DNA from 2 places in the Brachybacterium sp. 107 genome. Region 2 is predicted to be linked to the other one. Evidence: predicted binding sites of a transcription regulator. Region 2 holds the regulator's gene; the other holds the start of a gene.
What was found. Region 2 encodes LexA, which represses DNA repair genes until DNA is damaged. Its sites were predicted from a motif close to TCGAACANNTGTTCGA; they were not measured.
Positions count from the first base shown of each region.

Region 1: a site for LexA is predicted at 4,530-4,545, ahead of ACT3UL_RS12090 (Rv2578c family radical SAM protein). Genes of this name have one in related genera too.

Region 1 covers NZ_JBQSYW010000010.1:34,689-44,887, forward strand. The annotation lists gene ACT3UL_RS12075 (S9 family peptidase) at 1-2,023, shown strand, start outside; gene ACT3UL_RS12080 (OsmC family protein) at 2,372-2,890, opposite strand; gene ACT3UL_RS12085 (hypothetical protein) at 2,926-4,281, opposite strand; gene ACT3UL_RS12090 (Rv2578c family radical SAM protein) at 4,555-5,616, shown strand; tRNA gene ACT3UL_RS12095 (tRNA-Ser) at 5,723-5,807, opposite strand; gene ACT3UL_RS12100 (DUF5694 domain-containing protein) at 5,891-6,733, opposite strand; gene ACT3UL_RS12105 (flavin reductase family protein) at 6,871-7,401, opposite strand; gene ACT3UL_RS12110 (cation:proton antiporter) at 7,883-9,247, opposite strand; gene ACT3UL_RS12115 (hypothetical protein) at 9,462-10,199, opposite strand, start outside.
Region 2 covers NZ_JBQSYW010000001.1:45,266-55,464, reverse strand. The annotation lists gene ACT3UL_RS00230 (class I SAM-dependent methyltransferase) at 1-593, opposite strand, end outside; gene hflX (GTPase HflX) at 752-2,329, shown strand; gene ACT3UL_RS00220 (ATP-dependent DNA helicase) at 2,365-4,395, shown strand; gene lexA (transcriptional repressor LexA) at 4,557-5,252, opposite strand; gene ACT3UL_RS00210 (LysM peptidoglycan-binding domain-containing protein) at 5,537-5,818, shown strand; gene nrdR (transcriptional regulator NrdR) at 5,847-6,305, shown strand; gene ACT3UL_RS00200 (HelD family protein) at 6,497-8,743, opposite strand; gene ACT3UL_RS00195 (proteasome assembly chaperone family protein) at 8,897-9,874, shown strand; gene ACT3UL_RS00190 (cold-shock protein) at 10,186-10,199, shown strand, end outside.

The DNA of each region.
Region 1 (10,199 bases), on a different contig from region 2:
CGCGCTCGTGGAGCTCGAGGGAGACCGTATCCTGCCGCTGACCCGCGGTGACGCCTCCATCGGGGCGGTCGCCGCCGCCGAGGACGGCACCACCTTCTTCACCGCCAAGCGGGTGGGAGAGGACGGCTCCGAGGCCGACGCGTCGGGGGATGCCCAGCTGTGGGCGCTGCCCGTGCGGGGCGAGGCGCGCGAGCTCGCCGCTCGTCCCGGCGGCTTCGGCGCGCTCCACCTGGCCGGCGGCCACCTTCTCGCCGAGCTCGAGGTCCACTCCCAGGCGGCCGACGAGATCGAGCACGCGCGTCTGAGCGCGGCACGGGAGACCGCGAAGGTGACCGCAGCCTTCCACGCCGCCTTCCCCACCCGGTACTGGGATCAGGATCTGGGGCCGACGCGCACCGTCCTCGCCCTCGCCGCTCTGCCCGAGGACCTCGACTGGGCCGAGGCCACGGAGCCCACCGGATCGGCGACCGCCGACTCCGCCACCGGATCTGCCACCCAGCCCGCCGACGGATCTGCCGCCGATCCCGCCGACGGATCTGCCACTGGATCCGCCACCGACCCCGCCACCGGATCCGCCGACGACGGGCCCCGCGCGCAGGTGCTGCACTTCCGCCACGTCGAGATGCCGCCGGGTCGGCTCGTCGGCTGGACCGTCGACCGCATCGGATCGAGAGCCCTGGTGGCGATGTCGGATTCCCGCGGCGACCTGGTCGCCGCCCCCGATCTCTACCTCCTCGACCTCATCGGCGCCCAGCCTCCGCGCCTCCTGCGCGAGGCCACGGCGGAGGTCGAGTACGGCCCCGGCGAGTTCAGCCCGGACGGCACCAGGGCGCTGATCGGACGCCAGCAGATCTGGACCCAGCACGCGAGCCTCTCGGCCTCGGTCGAGCTGCTGGACCTGAGCGACGGGACCACGACCACGGTGTGGCCCGAGCTGGACCACTGGGTCGATCCGGTGTGGCTGGACGACACGACGCTGATCGCGACCAGTGATGACCACGGCCGCGGCTCCGTGTGGATCGGCGGGGTCGACGACCCGACACCGCGACGCCTCGCCGGCGGCCCGGAGCAGGATCTGGCGTTCTCGTCGGCATCGGTCGCCGGGGGAGCAGTCATCGCGTCGGCCTCCGGGATCGACGTGGCGCCCTTCCCGGTGCGCATCGACCCGGCGACCGGGGTTGTCGAGGAGCTGCCGAACCCGGCCGCCTCCCTGGCCTCCGCCGGCACGCTCACCGAGATCATCGCGACCGCCGAGGACGGCACCGACCTGCGCGCCTGGCTGCGCGTCCCCGAGGGCGAGGGCCCGCACCCGCTGGTGGTCTTCGCCCACGGCGGCCCCTGGGGATCCTGGAACGCCTGGACCTACCGCTGGAACCCGAACCCCTTTGTGGCCGCCGGCTACGCCGTGCTGCTGCCGGACCCCGCGATCTCCACCGGCTACGGCCAGGCGATGATCGACCGCGGCCAGCACGAGCTGGGCGGCGCCCCGTTCACCGACATCATGGCGCTGACGGACGCGGCCGTGGAGCGGACGGACATCGACGCCGAGCGCACCGCCTTCGCCGGCGGCTCCTACGGCGGCTACATGGCCAACTGGGTGGCCGGGCACACCGGCGACCGCTTCCGCTGCATCGTCACGCACGCCTCGCTGTGGGACACCGAGTCGATGGGTCACACCACCGACAATGCGGGCTGGGAGCGGTCGATGCGGGACCAGAACCAGCAGTACAACCCCAAGGACTACGTGGGGGACATCGTCGCCCCGATGCTCGTGATCCACGGCGACCGCGACTACCGGGTGCCGATCGCCCAGGGCCACGCCCTCTGGTACGACCTGCACGAGTTCTCGGCGACCCCGCGCGACGCCGACGGACGCACCCGGCACCGCTACCTGTACTTCCCCGACGAGGGCCACTGGATCCAGGGCCGCGGGAACGCACAGGTCTGGTACGAGACCTTCCTCGGGTTCCTCGACGAGCACGTGCGCGGGGTGGCCTGGGAGCGACCGGCGACTCTCGGCTGAGGTGCGCCGAAGCGACCCGAAGCGACCCGAGGCGGCCCGGGTCGGCCCGGGGCGACCCGAGGCGACCCGAGGCGGCCCGAGGTGGCCCGGGTCGACCCGTCCCGTGGGCAGCTGGGCGGCGATGCCAGGACACGCACGGCGAATCCACTGAAATGTCCCGTGGGCGGGACGTATCGGTGGATTCGCTCGGCGAGTCGTGGGGCGGGTTGAGCGTCGGGTCGTGGGGCGGGCCTCTCGTGCGCTGGCCAGGGGGTCTTGCGGTGCATCACGTCGACCTCAGCTCGGAGCTAACATTCGACCGCCGTCGGGTCCTCGAGCGCGGTCAGGTCCTCGACTGCCGTCGGCCCCTCAGACGCGGTCGGGCTCCTGGAGCTCGACGATCGGCTCGCTCGAGCCGCTCAGCAGCTTCGAGACGGGGCAGCGGGCATGGGCGGCCTCGAGGAGCGGCTGCGCCTCGTCGGCCGCCATCTCGTCGATCGTGACGAGAGCGCGGGGCGCGAAACGGTAACCGCCCGACGGGTCGCGGTGCAGGCCCACCTCGACGCTCACATGGCTCTCGTGGGGCAGGCCCCGCTCCGCGAGGACCACGCGCAGGGTCTCACCGAGGCACGTGCTCCAGGCCATGGCGAGGAACTGCTCGGGGTTGAACCCGCGTGCCGGTGCCGTCGGCCCGCCCGTGGGGAGCAGGGCCTCGGGGGTCGGGGCGGCTCCTTCCGGAAGCTCGGCGGAGGGGACCTCTGGCGCGAGAGTGGCGGGACCCTCGTGCACGCGCACCTGTCCCGACGTGCCGTCGACGTTGTCCACGCGGGCCGTGTACAAGGCGCCGGATGAGGGGTCGCGCGGAGAGGATGTCGAGGGCTGCACCATGGCTCCAGGCTAGTGGGGAGTCGGATCGCGGGAGATCACGCCACCTGGTCCGACGGCGCGAGCCAGGTGTTGCACTGGGAGACGTCGCCGTCCGATTCCAGTCCGACCTTCAGCCAGCGCACGCGGGACGCCGGCTCGAGGCTGTGCGGCTCGTCCTCCGTGGGCCAGGTCGACTCATCGAGCAGCGTCTCGATCATCTCCGGGGTGGGCTGCGCGGCCGCGGGGACCTGCATGGTGGAGGCCGCCGCGAGGCAGCGCATCTGCAGGTTGTAGCGGCGCCAGGCCTCGTCAGCACGCTCCGGATCGTCCGCGAGCTTCTCGTCGAGCGCGTTGAAGTAGAACGCCAGCGAGCTGTTCCAGGTCACCGTGTTCATGTACAGGCACGACAGGTCCCACACATAGGCGCCCGGCACCGCGGCCGAGTCGGTCTGCTCGGCTCCCGTGCCGTAGCCCGCGGGCCAGTAGATGGTGAAGTCGAGGTTGCACACCCGCGGGAAGTCCTCCTCGAAGGTGTCCGGCTCGCAGGGGGAGCTGGGGATGTCCGGGTAGGTGTAGACCTGGACCGTCGGTTCGTCCCAGGGCAGCCCGCGGTCGGAGTTCGCGCTGGACCACAGGAAGTCCAGGCAGTCGTTGGCGGCGTCGAGGGTGGCCTGCAGCTCCTCCACGGTCTGCTCGACCGGGGTCTCGGGGATCTCGCAGGTGCTGACATCGGGCAGGGAGCCGGTGGTCAGCGGGTTGTTGGCCATGACCGCCCACACGTCGTCGGCATCGCCGTCCACGGTGTCGAGCGGGGAGATCCCCACGAACGTCGAGTCCGCCGGGTCGGTCGAGAAGTCGGTCTCCGCGGGCTGCGTCGAGGTCGATTCGGGGTCCGACGGGGCTGCTACGGAGGGGTTCGTCCCGCCGCTGCGCTGGAGGGTCAGGTAGAGGACGCCTCCGCCGATCACGAGCAGCAGCATGGCGATGCAGCCGAACGCCACCGCGATCAGTGCCCAACGGCGCCCAGGAGAGGACGGACGGCCCGGTGCCTGTGGACCGCTGGGGTCGACAGCGCCCGGCGGGCCGCCCAGACCTGTCGAGCCGCCCTGACCTGTCGGGCCGCCCTGACCTGTCGGGCCGCCCTGACCTGTCGGGCCGCCGGGACCTGTCGGGCTGCCCGGACCGCCTTGCGGGGAGGTGCCGAACTGTCCGTTGGACTGCGGAGCAGGGGACGAGGCGTTGTACGGGGAGGCGCCGGAGCGAGCGTTCAGGTGGGGCTGGTCCGCTCTCCACGCCTGATGGGTGGCGTCGGGGTCGGCGCCCTGTGCTCCCCAGCCCTGCGGTCGATCACGGTTGTCGCCCCCGTACCCCGGAGGGCCGTCATGCGGCGCGCCGTCCCCTGTGCCCGACATGCGCTCCCCCTTGCGTTCCCCGGCCGTTGCAGCTCGCAGGATATCCGGGGAGGACGGAGCGAGCGGGGGAACAGTGGGCTCGGCGTCGCGGATCGACCAGTGCCGACGGCCCTGAGGCATGTGGGACGGGCATGGCGGTGCCGCTGACGTGGGCTTTCGCCGGTCTCGACGCCGGAGGTCCCGATGCGGTCACGAGGTGGCGCCCGTCGGCCGCGAGGACGGAGCGTGCGCGCCTCCTTGACAAAAGATCGAACGCACGTTCGACTGTGCGGTATGCGATGGAGTGGACAGGCGATCGACGACGAGCAGCGCTCCCAGGCCCTCCTCGGGATGAAGGGACTGGTGCGCAGCGTGCGCACTCCCGAGTTCCAGGGCGTCACCTTCCACGAGGTGACGGCGAAATCTGCGCTGAACCGGGTGCCCGCCTCGAGCTCGATGCCGTTCCAGTGGAGCGTCAATCCGTATCGCGGCTGCTCCCACGCCTGCGTCTACTGCTTCGCCCGCAGCACGCACACCTATCTCGACCTCGACGCGGGCGCCGACTTCGATCAGCAGGTCATCGTGAAGGTCAACGTCGCCGAGGTGCTGCGCGCCGAGCTCGCCAAGCGCTCCTGGAGCCGCGAACTCGTGGCACTGGGCACCAACACCGATCCGTATCAGCGCGCCGAAGGGCGCTACGGGCTCATGCCCGGGATCATCTCCGCCCTCGCCGACAGCGGCACGCCGATCTCGATCCTCACCAAGGGCACCCTGCTGCGGCGGGACCTCCCGCTCCTGACGACGGCCGCGCAGCGGGTCCCGGTGGACCTCTCGATGTCGATCGCCGTCTTCGACGACGACCTGCAGAAGGCGATCGAGCCGGGCACCCCGACCACCGCCGCGCGGCTCGCGACCGTGCGCGCCGCGGCCGACGCCGGCTTCCGCGTCACCGTGTTCCTCATGCCGATCATGCCGTGGCTGACCGACTCCGACGCCCAGCTCGACGAAGCCCTCGCGCAGATCGCCGCGGCTGGTGCGGAGCGCGTCGTCTTCGGGGCGCTGCACCTGCGGCCGGGCGCGAAGGAGTGGTTCCTCCAGTGGATCGAGCGGGAGCATCCCGAGCTCGCCACCGGATATCAGCGCTTCTACGGCCGGGAGTCCTATGCACCGGCGAGCTATCGCAAGAACCTGTCCCAGCGGGTGCGGCCGCTGCTGCAGCGCCACGGCCTGGACATCCACGAGGACGAGGACCAGCCCGAGCAACGACGGGCCGCCGCTGGCAGAGCCGCCCGGGCCGGCAGGGTGCGGCCCGCCCCGGCCGCACTCGACCTGGTCCCGCAGCCGTCACTGTTCTGACGAGCACGGCTGTGCGGAGAGGCGCGGCTGTGCTGAGTGGTGCGACTGTTCGGAATCTAGCGGATGCAGAAATGCCCCCACCAGCAGGTGAGGGGCATTTCTTCGGCGGAGGATAGGGGATTTGAACCCCTGAGGGCGTTAACCCAACACGCGTTCCAGGCGTGCGCCATAGGCCGCTAGGCGAATCCTCCAGCGCTCGTAAGAGCAGGCATCAGCGTACCCGACACCCAGGGGTGGTGCGAACCGAGCGGGCGCAGGTCACACTCGCTCCTATTCAGGGCTCCAGCTCCTTGAGCTCGACCAGTCGCAGGTCGTACTGATCTGTGCCCAGGGCGGTACGCAGCGGCGCCTCGTGGGACGAGCCGACGACGAACAGCACCCGTCCGCTGGGGACGGCACCCGTCGCCGACCGCAGGCGCGCCGCGATCGCCAGGTTCCTCGCGCGCCAGTTCGCCAGCATCACCCGTCGCAGCCGCGGGGTGCCCTCTCCGCCCACGAGGCGCTCCGAGCTCTCCAGACGTTCGGTCGTGGCCCGCACGTCATCCGATGCGTAGAACCGCCATTGAGCCCAGAGATCCTCCACGAGATGCGGTGGAGCGACAGCCTCCGCGAGCAGACCGGAGATCTCCTCCTTGTAGCCCAGGAGCTCCGCCTCGAATCCCTCGGGCAGCGGGTCGATGTTCTCGACACCGGCATGGTCGTCAACGTGCGCGACGTAAGAATGGCCGAGCTTTCGAGCAATGTGCGCGCCGATCGAGATGGTCTCCCGGCGTCGGCCCGCGAGATCGTCGAGGAACTTCCTGACCGGCTCATCGAGGTTCGCAACCTGGTACGGAAGCAGTAGAGCATTGATCGGCTCGCGGGCCCGGATCCAGGCGAGCACCCGGTCTGTCAGCGAGCTGTCGGGTGAACAAGCCTCTTGCTGCGCGACCCAGAGATCGCTCGGCGGCGAGCTCAGCAGAGCGGCACCGCATCGGGCGTCGATCGCCCCGCCGACCTGGAAGTCAGCGAACGTCCCGCCGCGCTGCTCGTACTCGACGACGAGGTTCCCCGGCAGGGCCTCGATCGCCACCAGGTTCGGTCGCCAGGCGGCCAAGCGCTCGCGTGCACGAGCCACTGCAGGCTCCGGTGTGCTCGCAGACAGGTGCGCGGTCGGGACGATCAGTAGTTCCGTGCTCAGCGGGGGAGAGGACATCGTCGACCTTTCTGTGCTGGAGGCATGGTCCAGGCTATCGAGCGGCGCCCTCCGCCAGCTCAGATCTCGTACTCGAGGAGCTGGTGGTACGTGCGGTTGCGATAGACCAGCGGCTCGTCGTTCGCGATCTCTGCGCGGTCCGCGGCGACGATCACGAGATGGCTGCCGCCGGCGGGGACGCGCTGCAGGATCCGGCCGCTGATCCACCCCGCGGTGCCGTCCAGCACGGGCTCCCCGGTGGGGAGATGGTGCCAGGCGACCTGTGCGAACCGGTCGATGCCGGAGGTCGCGAACACGGTGGAGACCTGACGTTGGTTCGCGGCCAGCAGGTTCACCGTCACCGTCTCGGCCTGGCTGAGCGCCGGCCACGAGGACGACGTGTCGTTGATGGAGAACGCGAGCACGGCGGGCTGCGCGGACACGGAGATCACGGACGTCGCCGTGAATCCGAGGGGTCGGGTCCCGTTGGTCAGCGTGACGACGGCGACACCGGCGGGATGGCGACGGAAGAGGTCGGCGAAGGTCTCCCGGTCCAGGGCGCCATCGGCTTTGGTGGGACTATCGGTGAAGGTCGTGGGGTCAGACGGCATGGACTGCCCTCCTCGAAGGGATTCGGTCTGGGACTCCTGGGTCCTATGGAGACTTTCGGGTGACGATAGCGAACATAGGGGCCGTGCTGTTCTGCCGCCAGAATTGTGACGGCGGAAGACCTGTTCGGCAGCGGGCGATCACGATCCTTGGGCCCCGGAACTCCGCCTCTGCCTCCGCCTCGATTATCGCGATGACGTCCGTGCGACACGGATTCCCGAGGTCGGTGGGCAGCACCCCGATCAGCCCGCTGCCGCCTGCCCGGCGGAGTTCCCTGCATTGCTGGGAGCCGGGCCGGTAGCTGAGCTCCTGGACGGCGGCCATGGCGCCGGTGCGCACCGGTACTTCCACCCCTCACCGGCGAATCTGAAGTGTTTCAGATGTCGAGCCGACGGTGAGGCGAGCGGTTCACCTCTACCGCTGAGTCGCCGACTCGTCCGGCGTCTCCGGCGCCTCTGGTGTCCCGGGCGTCTCCTGTGCTCCTTAGGTTCCCTGAGTTCCCTGAGTTCCCTGAGTTCCCTGAGTTCCCTGAGTTCCCTGAGTTCCCTGAGTTCCCTGAGTTCCCTGAGTTCCCTGAGTTCCCTGAGTTCCCTGAGTTCCCTGAGTTCCCTGAGTTCCCTGGGCTGCCTGATCTCCCGGCGTGCCCGGCGACGTCCCGCGTGCCATCAGCCGCGTGGCGAGGAACGGGAACACCAGCACGGTGACAGCTCCGCCGGTGACCATGATCGAGGCCATGGTGGTGGTGATCAGCCCGGAGGACGCGGCGACCTGGGTGACGGCGACGATGATCGGCAGGCCCGTCGCCGCGTACAGGCTCAGAGCGCCCCGCTCACGCGGCGTCCCCAGGCCTGAATGGGTGGTCGTGAAGGTCTCGCGCAGGAACACCGGGAGCCCGCGGACCAGCGCGATCACGGCGACGAAGCCGAGCAGCAGCGGCCACTGCGCGAGGACCGCAGCGAGGTCGATGCTCATCCCGCTGGTGACGAAGAAGACCGGGATGAGCAGGCTGAACCCGACGATCTCGATCTTGTGCATGACCTCGTCGGCATGGGTCGGCGAGGCGGACCGGAGAGCGGCGTTCAGCAGCAGCCCGGCTGCGAACGCCCCGAGGGCGACGTCGAGCTCGAGGACGGCGGTGAGCAGCATCAAGGAGATCAGCACCCAGACGGTCACCCGCAGCGTCGTCTGCATCGTCGAGTTCGACGCCGCGGCGAAGGCTCTCCCGAGCAGTGGGATGCGGCGGAAGAACCGCCCGGGGATCGCCACCGTCAGCACGGCGAGGACGGCGAAGAGCAGCAGGATCAGCGCCGCCTGCCAGGTGCCGCGGGTGGAGAGCAGCAAGGACATCGCCACGATCGGCAGCAGCTCCCCGAAGGCGCCATGGACCATGGTGGACCGTCCCAGCGGCGAGTTCATCACGCCCGAGTCCTTGAGGATCGGCAGCAGGGTTCCCAGCGCTGTCGAGGTCGACGCGATGCCGAAGACGACCGCGGTGTGCCAGTCGCCCTGGAGAATCAGGAAGCCCGCCCCGATTCCCAGCAGTGCGCAGAGAGCCCAGGTCAGAGCGGCGTGACGGCCCTGCTTGCCGCGCATGTCCGAGGTGTTGACCTCGAAGCCCGCGAGCAGGAAGAGGAAGCCGATGCCGAGCTCGCGGAGGAACTCGACGGATTCAGTCTGCTCGGCGAGCCCCAGCGCGTAAGGGCCGATGAGCACCCCCAAGCCGAGCAGCCAGACCACGTCCGGGATGGTGCGCCGGGTGACCAGCGCGAGGAGCGGCGCGAGGACCGCCGCCAGCGCGATCCACCACATGGACAGCAGATTGTCGACCAGCATGTGCGCCTCGGCCATGGGCGGTGTCCTTCGTCCGACGTCGAGTGGATTTCCATGACCATTGTCGGTCAGAAAACGAGGGGGCGACACCGGGGACGCCGAGCCCTCGCCCGCCTCGCTGCCGAGTTCGCTCCGCTGCCGAGTTCGCGCTGCTGCCCCCGAGCTCCCTTGCCCCGGACCGCTTCGCTGCTCTATCCACCCATTGGTCCCTGAGGACCTGTTGCGGTGCTTCTTATAGGTCCTCAGCGGCCAATGGTGGAGGTGGCAGCGAAGGCGTGCCCGCCAGCGGGCCGTGACCAGGCCGGGAGCGCGGTCGGGGGCCGGGTCGTGGTCGGGGCCGGCTGAGAGCGCGCCCGGTCGCTCCCTTCCAGTTGCTCACCGGCGGGGCCGGAGCGCCGGCGGCGAGGACGCTGCGGCGCAGGGCGCTGAGGAATCGGGAGGGGCGGCGGATGTCGGCCGCTGTCAGCCGTCGGAGCGTCCACCCGGCGGATTCCAAGGAGTCACGCCGAGCATGCTCCTCGCGCCATGCCTGTTTGCTGCGGTGGATGTCGCCGTCGTACTCGACGCCGATCAGCAGCGATGCGTAGGCGTTGTCGATGCGCCGGGTGGTTCCGGAATCCGGGTCGGGGACGCGGAGATTCGGAGTCGGCTCGGGGAACCCGGCCCGGAGGACGAGGAGGCGTGTCCGGGTCTCTCCCGGGGACTCGGCCCCTTCCCGCGCGTCGGCGAGAGCACTGGTCAAAGCGCGGAAGCCGGGGCGGCCCCGGAACGGTTCGAAGGCTTGCCGCATGGCCTCCCGACTGGTCGGGCCGAAGGCGCTGTGGGGCCCCAGGAAGTGGTCCAGGGCGATCACCACCTCGTCGTGTTCGAGGGTCGTGGCGAGCTCGAGCAGGAGATCGGGCGGAGCTGAGAGGACGAGACCGTTCCACCTGCGGGTTCTGCCCACTGTCAGGCGATGGACCGTGACGTG
Region 2 (10,199 bases):
AGCACCCGGAAGCCCTTCGCGCTCGCGACCTTCGCGACCTCGCGGTCGGGCAGCTGCTCGCCGAGCCAGCGAGCCAGCGGATCCGCTCCGAGGTTCTTGCCGACCACCAGCGCGGCAGTGCCCACCGGGGCGAGGCGGCCGGTCCACTCCAGCAGCAGCGCATGCAGGGCAGGCTTGCCGATCCGGATCGGCGGGTTCGACCAGATCGCGTCGAGCTCCAGATCGGCCGGTACCTCGTCCGGGGAGACGACGCGCACGTTCGTGAGGCCTGCCCGCTCGACGTTCTCCGCCGTGAGCTCACGAGCTCGCTCGCTGACGTCGACCGCCCACACCTCGGCATGAGGATGCGTGATCCCCGCGGTCAGGGCGATCGGTCCCCAGCCGCACCCGAGGTCGAGGATCCGTGCCCGCGCCGGCGGCATCGTGATCTCGTCGAGCCGGTTCAGGAGCACGGCGGTCGCCTTGTCGAGGCCGTGACCGCTGAACACGGAGGCGCTGGAGACCAGGTCGAGGTCGCGACCGGCCAGTCGCACCCGGAGCGGGAACCGCCGGGCATCGGTCGTCGGAGAAGGGGTGAAATAGTGCTCGTCCACCTGAGCAGGATACGGACTTCGGCGGCCGAGGAGCGCTCCCCGTGCGCGCCGGTGCGCAGCGGCTCTCTCCGCTCGCCGCAAAATCCCTCGACCCCGGTCCAGGAGCGTGCGACTCTGGTCAGAACAGTTCGTCCCCCACCTCGAGGAGTTCCCCCACCGTGCCCATCGCCTTCCATCCCGAACCCGACTCCGACACCGACGTCGACGGGACCACCACGGGAGGGACCGGGGCCGCGGCGCACACCGACAGCGCAGGCACCCCGGCCGCCCCGGAGGAGACCACGCCGGCCGATGGCCGACGAGATGCGCTGACCCAGCGGATCCTCTCCCGCAGTGCAGCCTCCGCCGCGTCCACCACCCATGACTCCTCGTCCGACGGGGAGCAGTACGATCTCGCCGACCGTCAGGCGCTGCGCCGCGTCGCCGGGCTCTCCACCGAGCTCGAGGACGTCAGCGAGGTCGAATACCGTCAGCTCCGGCTCGAACGCGTCGTGCTGGCGGGTCTCTACACCTCGGGGAACACCGAGGAGGCGGAGACCAGCCTGCTCGAGCTGGCCGCGCTCGCCGAGACGGCGGGGTCCGAGGTGCTCGACGGCGTGCTGCAGCGTCGTGCCCACCCCGACCCCGCGACCTTCCTGGGCAAGGGCAAGGCGGCCGAGCTGGCCGAGATCGTCGCCACCGCGGGCGCCGACACCGTGATCGCGGACGGCGAGCTCGGCCCTGGTCAGCGCCGCGCGCTCGAGGACATCGTCAAGGTGAAGGTCATCGACCGCACCGCGCTGATCCTGGACATCTTCGCCCAGCACGCCAAGTCCCGCGAGGGCAAGGCGCAGGTCGAGCTCGCGCAGCTCGAGTACCTGATGCCGCGACTGCGCGGCTGGGGCGACTCGATGTCCCGGCAGGCAGGCGGCCAGGTGGGCGGTGCCGGTGCGGGGATGGGCTCGCGCGGCCCCGGCGAGACCAAGATCGAGCTGGATCGTCGCCGGATCCGCGACCGGATGTCCAAGCTGCGTCGGGAGATCAAGGCGATGGCCCCGGGACGCGAGGCCCAGCGGGCCGACCGCCGGCGCAGCCAGGTACCGGCCGTCGCGATCGCCGGCTACACCAACGCCGGCAAATCCTCCCTGCTCAACCGGCTCACCGGGGCCGGGGTCCTCGTGGAGAACGCCCTCTTCGCGACCCTCGACCCGACGGTGCGCCGCTCCACCACCCCGGACGGCCGTGAGTTCACCTTCGCCGACACCGTCGGCTTCGTGCGGCACCTGCCCACGCAGCTGGTGGAGGCCTTCCGCTCGACCCTCGAGGAGGTCGGCGACTCGGATCTGCTGCTGCATGTGGTCGACGCCTCCCATCCGGACCCCGAGGGCCAGATCACGGCTGTCCGGACGGTGCTCGGCGAGGTCGACGGATTCGATGTGCCCGAGATCATCGTGCTCAACAAGGCCGACCTCGCCGGGCCCGAGACGATCGCCCGCCTGCGCAGCCAGGTCGAGGACTCGATCGTGGTCTCGGCACGGACCGGCATGGGCATCGAGGAGCTGCGCGACCTGATCGCCGAGCGACTCCCGCGTCCTGCGGTCGAGGTCGACGTGCTGGTGCCGTACTCGCGCGGTGATCTGGTCGCCCGCGCGCACACCACCGGCGAGGTGCTCTCCGAGGAGCACGTCATGGAGGGCACGAAGCTGCACGCCCGCGTGGATGAGGCGCTTGCCGCAGAGCTGCACGGCGCGGCCTGAAGGGTCATCGGATCAGCCGCGGATACGCTGATCCGATGACCACCGCCACCGATCACGAGGCCGCCCCAGGGGCCGCCGACATCCAGCTGTCGACCCTCATGGAGGCGGCGGTCTCGGCGATCGGTGGCGTTCCGCGTCCCGGCCAGCAGACCATGGCGGAAGCGGTCGACACGGCGATGTCCGGGGGCCGGCATCTTCTGGTCCAGGCCGGTACGGGCACCGGCAAGTCGCTCGCCTACCTGGTTCCCGCGCTGCGGCATGCTCTGGTCAGCGGACGCCCTGTCGTGATCTCCACCGCGACGATCGCCCTGCAGACCCAGATCGTGCGCAAGGACCTGCCGCGCCTGGTCGAGGCGGTCGCCCCGCACCTTCCGCGAACTCCCACCTTCGCCCTGCTCAAGGGACGGGCGAACTACCTCTGCCGGCACAAGATCGATGGCGGCTATCCCGTGGACATCGACCCCGGTGCACTGTTCGCCGAGGCCTCTGCCGACCCGTCGCGCTCGGGCAGCGAACGCCTGGGGGACCAGGTCAAGCGGCTCCGTGAGTGGTCGGAGGAGACCGACAGCGGTGACCGTGATTCTCTGGAGGACCCGGTCTCCGACCGTGCCTGGCGCCAGGTCTCCGTCACCGGCTCCCAGTGCCTGGGTGGGACCTGCCCGATGGTGGAGTCCTGCTTCGCCGAACGCAGCCGCGAGCTCGCCCGCGAGGTGGACATCGTGGTCACCAACCACGCCCTGCTGGCCATCGACGCCTTCGACAGCCACGGCATCATCCCCGAGCACGACGTGGTCGTCTTCGACGAGGCGCATGACCTCTCCGGGCGCGTCACCAGCGCTGTCACCGATGTCCTGAACCCGGGCATGCTGCGGGGCACCGTGCGCGACCTGCGCGGCCTCGGCGTCGCCGGGACGGCACTCGACGATGCCTCCGAGGAGCTGCGGGAGTCCCTCGAGCTCGCCCCGGACGGTCGGGTGATCGGTCCGCTGCCCGACCGTCTCGCCGACGCGATCCAGCAGCTGCGGATCGAGGCCCGCACGGCCCACTCCGATGCCAAGGACGCCGGCGACGATGCGACGACGGGGACGGCCGGAACCCGCAAGACGGTCCGGGCGAATCTGCAGGAGATCATCGACGTCTGCGAACGCCTGGCGTCCCCGGCCGACGACGACGTGGTCTCCGTCTCCCACTCTCAGGCCACGGGGCGCTCGAGCATCCAGGTGGCGCCGTTGAGCGTGGCCGGCGCGATGCGCGGTGCGATCCTCGAGCACCGCACCGCCGTGCTGACCTCCGCGACCCTCGCGCTGGGGAACCGCTTCGAACCGGCCGCCGGCGAGGTGGGGCTGGCCCGGGTGGACCGGATCGGCACCGAGGAGATCCCGGTCGCCGCGGACTCCGGCGCGTGGGCAGGGGTGGACGTCGGCAGCCCCTTCGAATACCGCAGCCAGGGCATCCTCTACACCGCACGGCATCTCCCGCCGCCCGGACGGGAGGGCCCGTCGACGGCGATGCTCGATCACCTCACCGAGCTGGTGGAGGCATCGGGCGGGGGAGCGCTGTGCCTGTTCTCCTCGCGTCGAGGCGCCGAGCTGGCCGCTGAGCACGTGCGTGCGCGCCTGGATCTCACGATCGAGGTCCAGGGCGAGGACTCGATGGCGAACCTGGTGCGCAACTTCCGCCAGGACGAGGACGCCTCGCTGTTCGGGACCCTCACCCTCTGGCAGGGGGTGGACGTCTCCGGGCGGTCGCTGCGTCTGGTCACCATCGACCGGATCCCCTTCCCGCGGCCCGACGACCCCCTGACCGCGGCACGACAGGAGCGGATCAGCCGCAACGGGGGCAACGGCTTCATGTCGATCTCCGCGCAGCACGCGGCGCTGCTGCTGGCCCAGGGGTCAGGCCGGCTGATCCGCTCCCATGAGGATCGAGGGATGGTCGCCGTGCTCGATCCGCGGCTGGCCACCGCGCGCTACGCAGGATTCCTCCGTGACTCCATGCCGCCGCTGTGGCCCACCACGGATCCCGAGGTGGCTCTCGGCGCCCTGCGCCGCCTCGCGGACGACTGAGCAGACCACCGAGCCTGCCGAGCCTGCCGACTCCGCCGAGCCTGCCGACTCCGCCGAGCCTGCCGACTCCGCCGAGTTTGCCGAGTCCGCTGAGCCTGCCGCTCGGGACCCCGGGCGGCAGACGCCAGCGGCGTCGTGCATCGCATGCGGGGCGGCGGCCCTCAGATCGAGCGGAGGACCGCCACGACCTTGCCGAGGATCTCGGCGTGGTCACCCAGGATCGGGGCGAAGGACGGGTTGTGCGGCATGAGCCACACATGGTCATCGCGCTGCACGAAGGTCTTCACGGTCGCCTCGCCGTCGATCATCGCGGCGACGATCTCCCCCTTCTGCGCCTCCTTCTGACTGCGTACCACCACCCAGTCGCCGTCGCAGATCGCGGCGTCGATCATCGAGTCGCCGACCACCTGGAGCAGGAAGAGGTCGCCGTCGCCGACCAGCCGTGAGGGCAGGGTGAAGATGTCCTCGACCTGCTGCTCGGCGGTGATGGGGGCGCCGGCCGCGATCCTGCCCACGAGGGGCACGGAGACCGAGTTCGGGGTGATCTCGGGCGCGGACGGGGCCTCGGGGGTGCCGTCGGCACCGGGCATGACGACCTCCATCGCGCGGGGGCGCTTGGGGTCGCGACGCAGGAAGCCCTTGCGTTCGAGGGCCTGGAGCTGATGGGAGACGGACGACGACGAGGTCAGGCCCACCGCATCCCCGATCTCGCGCATGGTGGGCGGGTAGCCGTGCGCGGCGATCTCGGCGTTGATGGTCTCCAGCACGAGCCGCTGCCGACGCGTGAGCCCTGCCGTCACAGGGTCCTCCACGGCGTCGTCGCGAACCCTGATCTGTTTGGGGGTGCTCGGCGTCATGGTGCGGGCCTCCTGGCTTCGTCTGTCGGACCCCTGCGGTTCCGTTGTCGTGTCACCCAGCCTAGGGCGGCGCGCACGGGATTCCAAACAGGTGTTCGAGGTTCCTCTTGCGTGTCGCGCCGAAGTGGGGCTACAGTCGCACAGACATTCGATCGAACAGGAGTTCGGACATGCGTACGGATATGGCTACGGTTCTTCCCCTCCCGCAGCACCGCCACGAGCGGAATGAGCGTCCTGCTCGATCGGACGTTCGACTCGAGGCGACCCGGCGCGGCCGGATGCTCTTGATCGCCACGGCCTTCCTGCTCGGGCTCGCCGTCGCCGCGGCGGCGCTGCTGGTGTTCGGCATCCCGGCTGCTCTCGCGGGCGATGGGGAGAGCGATGCGGTGACCGTGACGGTCCAGGAGGGCGACACCCTCTGGGGATACGCCGAGGACTACGCTCCCGAGGGCATGAGCGCCCAGGAGTTCGTCGTCGAGGCGCGAGCCCTGAACCAGCTTCCGACAGGACGGGTCTCTGCGGGCCAGGAGCTCGAGCTGCCAGTGCTCGAGGGTGCATCGCGCTGATGTGAGCGCGGGCCGGTATCCTGGCCCGATGCACTGTCCGTTCTGCCGCCACCCCGACTCGCGAGTCGTGGATTCGCGTACCTCCGACGACGGCGCGACGATTCGTCGCCGTCGCCAGTGCCCCAACTGCTCCCGTCGCTTCTCGACCTCGGAGACGGCATCGCTGTCGGTGCACAAGCGCTCCGGGGTCAGCGAGCCCTTCAGCAGGGCGAAGGTGATCTCCGGGGTGCGCAAGGCGTGCCAGGGGAGGCCGGTCACCGATGATCAGCTCGCGATGCTGGCCCAGCGCGTCGAGGAGGACATCCGCTCCAGCGGCCTGGCCGAGATCGATGCACATCAGGTCGGCCTGTCGATCCTGCAGCCGCTCCAGGAGCTGGATCTGGTGGCCTATCTGCGCTTCGCCAGCGTCTACCAGGCCTTCGATTCCCTCGATGACTTCGACGCGGCCATCGTCCGCCTGCGGGCCGAGGCGTCGGCAGCGGGCTGATCCGGCGGAATCATGGACGGATTCCGACATATCTGCCGGATCCTCTGTCGGTTCCGGCACCAGATTCTGTGGATTCTGTGGAGATGGTCCGGGTCCTGCCTCGTCTGTGCATAAGATATCCCTCGTGCGCTCTTGCAGCGCACACCTGATCGGCGGTCGCGGAGGGGAAGCCGCGGCCGCCGATCGCCGTCTCAGGCAGGCGTGATACCTGCCGGGAGCGCCCGCGAGTGGACCACGCCGAGATGGTGGGTCGTGCGGGTCATCGCGACGTAGAGGTCGCCGGCACCATGGGCTTCGATCAGCTCCATCGGTTCGACGATGACCACGCCGTCGAACTCCAGCCCCTTGGCCTCCTGTGCAGTCATCACCGCGATCTCATCGTCGACGCCCGAGGATCCTTCGCCCACTCGCGGCAGTCCGCGGCGAGTGCTCAGCTCGGTGAAGACGTCGGGCACCCGTTCCGCCGCCGCGATGACCGCGAGGCGTCCGATGCCCTCTGTGTGCACGGCCTGGACCGCATCGGCGGCGGTCCGCGCCAGATCCGCCTGGTCGCTGCGCTGGATCACGGGATCGCGGTCCCCGTCGCGCACCGAGCTGACGTCGGTGACGGGCAGGTTCTGGGCATGCGCCATCGCCATCGCGCGATCCATGATGCGGCTCGGCGTGCGGTAGTTGACGGTCAGGTGCTCGACCTGCAGCCGATCCTGGATGTACGGACTGAGGGCTTCGTCCCACGACGTCGTCCCTCCTGCGGAGGAGGTCTGCGCGACGTCTCCCACCACCGTGAAGGACTTGGTGGGTGCCCGCCGCATCAGGGCGCGCCAGCTCATGGGTGAGTGCTCCTGGGCCTCGTCGACGACGACATGGCCGTAGGTCCAGCTGCGTTCGGCCGATGCCCGCTCGGCGAGTGTGCGGCCATCACGGACCCGGTTGACCTGATCGGCCAGGTCCTCGGCACGCACGATCCCGGAGCTGTCGATGTTCTCGATGACCTTGCGGGCGTAGTCGACGTCCGCCTCGCGCTGCGTGGCGGCGTCGCGGGCGCGTGCTTCGGCAGGTGCGGAGTCCTCGCCGAGGAGCTCGGCGACCTCGTCGAGCAGCGGGATGTCCTGGACGGTCCAGGGCGCGTCCTTGGGCCGTGCCAGGATCTCGATGCGGTCGGCGAGCGAGGGCGGGGCGGCCGCGCGCAGGCGGTCCGGCCGGGAGAGCAGGATCCGCAGGAATCCCTGCGGGGTGTAGGGGAGCCAGGCCAGGTTGAGCTGCCTCTTGACCTCGGAGTCGTTGCGGAGGTCCGACAGCAGATCGGGCCTGTCCTCGGGGACCACGGTGTGGCCGCCGGCGGCCAGCGCCTTCTCGTACGACTCGGCGAGGCGGTCCATCGCCACACGGACGAAGACGGCGCGAGCCGTGTTGTGCGGCTTGTGGGATGCGCGGGCTTCACGGCGGGCAGCGCGCAGCGCACTCCGGGTCAGGGTGATCGGTGTGCCGTCGATGCGCAGTCGGATATCGGAGTCCGGCACGATCTGGCGCTGCCGGATCGCCCGGTCGAGGAGCTCGGCCATGGCGATGTCGCCCTTGAGGGCGGCGATCTGATCCTCGTCGTGGAGGAACGTCTCGATGCCCGGGTACAGCTCGCCGGGAGTGAGCATCACGACGCCGGACTCCCCGAGGCTCGGCAGCACCCGTTCGATATAGCGCAGGAACCCGGGGGTCGGCGCCATGATCAGCACGCCGGTGTGCTCGAGCCGACGACGATGGGTGTACAGCAGGTAGGCGGCACGGTGCAGGGCGACCGCTGTCTTCCCGGTGCCGGGCCCGCCCTGGACCACGAGCACGCCGCGGTTCTCGGAGCGGATGATGCGGTCCTGCTCGGACTGGATCGTGGCGACGATGTCGCCCATCCGTCCGGTGCGGTGACCGGAGACGGCGGCGAGCAGAGCGCCCTCGCCCTGGAGCACGACATCGTGGTCGGGATCCTCGAGCACGGACTGGTCCAGGACGTCGTCCTCCAGGCCGTTGATGGTGCGTCCGCGGCTGATCAGGTGTCGCCGCAGGCGCACGTCCTGCCGGTCGGTGCTGGTGGCCTGGTAGAAAGCGGCCGCAGCGGGGGCGCGCCAATCGACGAGGAGCTGCTCACGCTCGGCGGTGAACAGTCCGATGCGGCCGATGTAGTGGCGTGCCGCATCGTCCATGTCGAGACGTCCGAACACCACGGCACGGGCGACGGATCGCAGCAGCGCCAGCCGATCCTCGTACAGCGCCATGAACGAGTCCCGCTCGGACCGGTTCTGATGCGTCGAGGCGTGCTGGGAGGCCTGCATCTGTTCGAGATTGTGCTCGACCTGCCCGATCAGCACGTCCAGTCGTGCGTAGAGACGATCGGCATAGGCCTGTTCGTGCGCGATCTCCCGATCGATCTGTCCCTCAGCATCGTCCACGGATCTGCCCCCTCTGACGGTGAATCCTTCCGCCGCACCTCACGGGACGGACCCAGGGTCGGCGGAGCACAGTGGTCCATTATGGTGGACAGGCCTTGATGTGCGTGCCATCCGGCACGTGACATCCAACCGGCCGCGAGGGAGGAGACGCTGATGCGCGACCCGCGTGACCTGTACCGTTTCGAGTCTGCGGATGTGCTGGCGGAGGTGCCGCGGACCGGTCTGACCCTGGTCCATGCCCTGCCGGGTCTGGTGGACGCCGGCAACGCGTGCCGGATCGCCTCCACCTACCTGCGCGACGAGCTCCGCCATCTCCGGCTGGTCTCGTTCGACATGGACGAGCTGCTGGATTACCGAGGGTCTCGCCCTCAAGCCGTGTTCGACGGGACCTCCTACACGAGCGTCGACATCCCGGAGCTCACGCTGTCCCTCATGTACGACGAGGCGGATCGCCCCTTCCTCTTCCTCGACGGGCCGGAGCCGGACCTCCAATGGCGTCGTCTCGCCGAGGCGCTGACGGACCTGGTCGAATTCTTCGACGTCGAACGTGTCGTGGGCATGCAGGCGGTGCCCATGGCGGTGCCCCACACCCGGCCGATCGGCCTCTTCGCGCATGCCAACGACCCGTCCCTCCTGGGACGGCCCTCGACCCGCCCGACCCCGGCGCCCGGCACGATGCTCGGGGCCGATGAGGACGACTCCCCGGAGATCCTCATCCCGGCGGCCTTCGGTGCGCTGCTCGAGCTCCAGCTCGGCCGTGCCGATCATGCGGCCATGGGGTACGCCGCCCAGATCCCGCACTACCTCACCCGCACCGACTTCCCGGCCGGAGCGCTCGCACTGCTACGACGGGTGAGCGATGCCGCGGGCCTCGATCTGCCCCTCGTGCATCTCGGCGACCTGACGGATGCCGCGACGGTCGCCCTGCAGGGGACCCTCGAGCAGAACTCCGAGGTGCGCCAGATCGTCACCGCGCTCGAGGAGCAGTACGACTCGATGAGCGAGGGTGCTGATCAGTCCCCGCTCTCGACCACGATGGATCTGCCGACGGCTGATGAGCTCGGGGAGCACTTCGAGCGCTTCCTGGCGGACCATGACGGAGAGAGCCCGGACGAGCCCCGTTCCGCGTGAGGCCTCGGCCGGCACCCGTAGTCCGGTGCACGGCCGCATATCCCGGTGCAGGACCGTGTTTCCGGTCCTGGAGCCGGAAGTCGTTACCTCTTCGTGACCGTTCGGTCGACTTCGCAGTGTGAACGGGGACACTGCCGTGGCAGAATGGCGGCGTTACGGAGATGCAGGTTCCGCAGGACAGTCCGTCGAAGGTGCTTCGGCACAGCAGTACGGCTTGCACCTGACGTCCTCCGCTTCGGCGGCGGGCGGTTTCCCGTGGCACCGCGATCGCGTACCGCGATCGTTGATGGACGACACAGAAGGTGACAGGTATGGCACAGGGCTC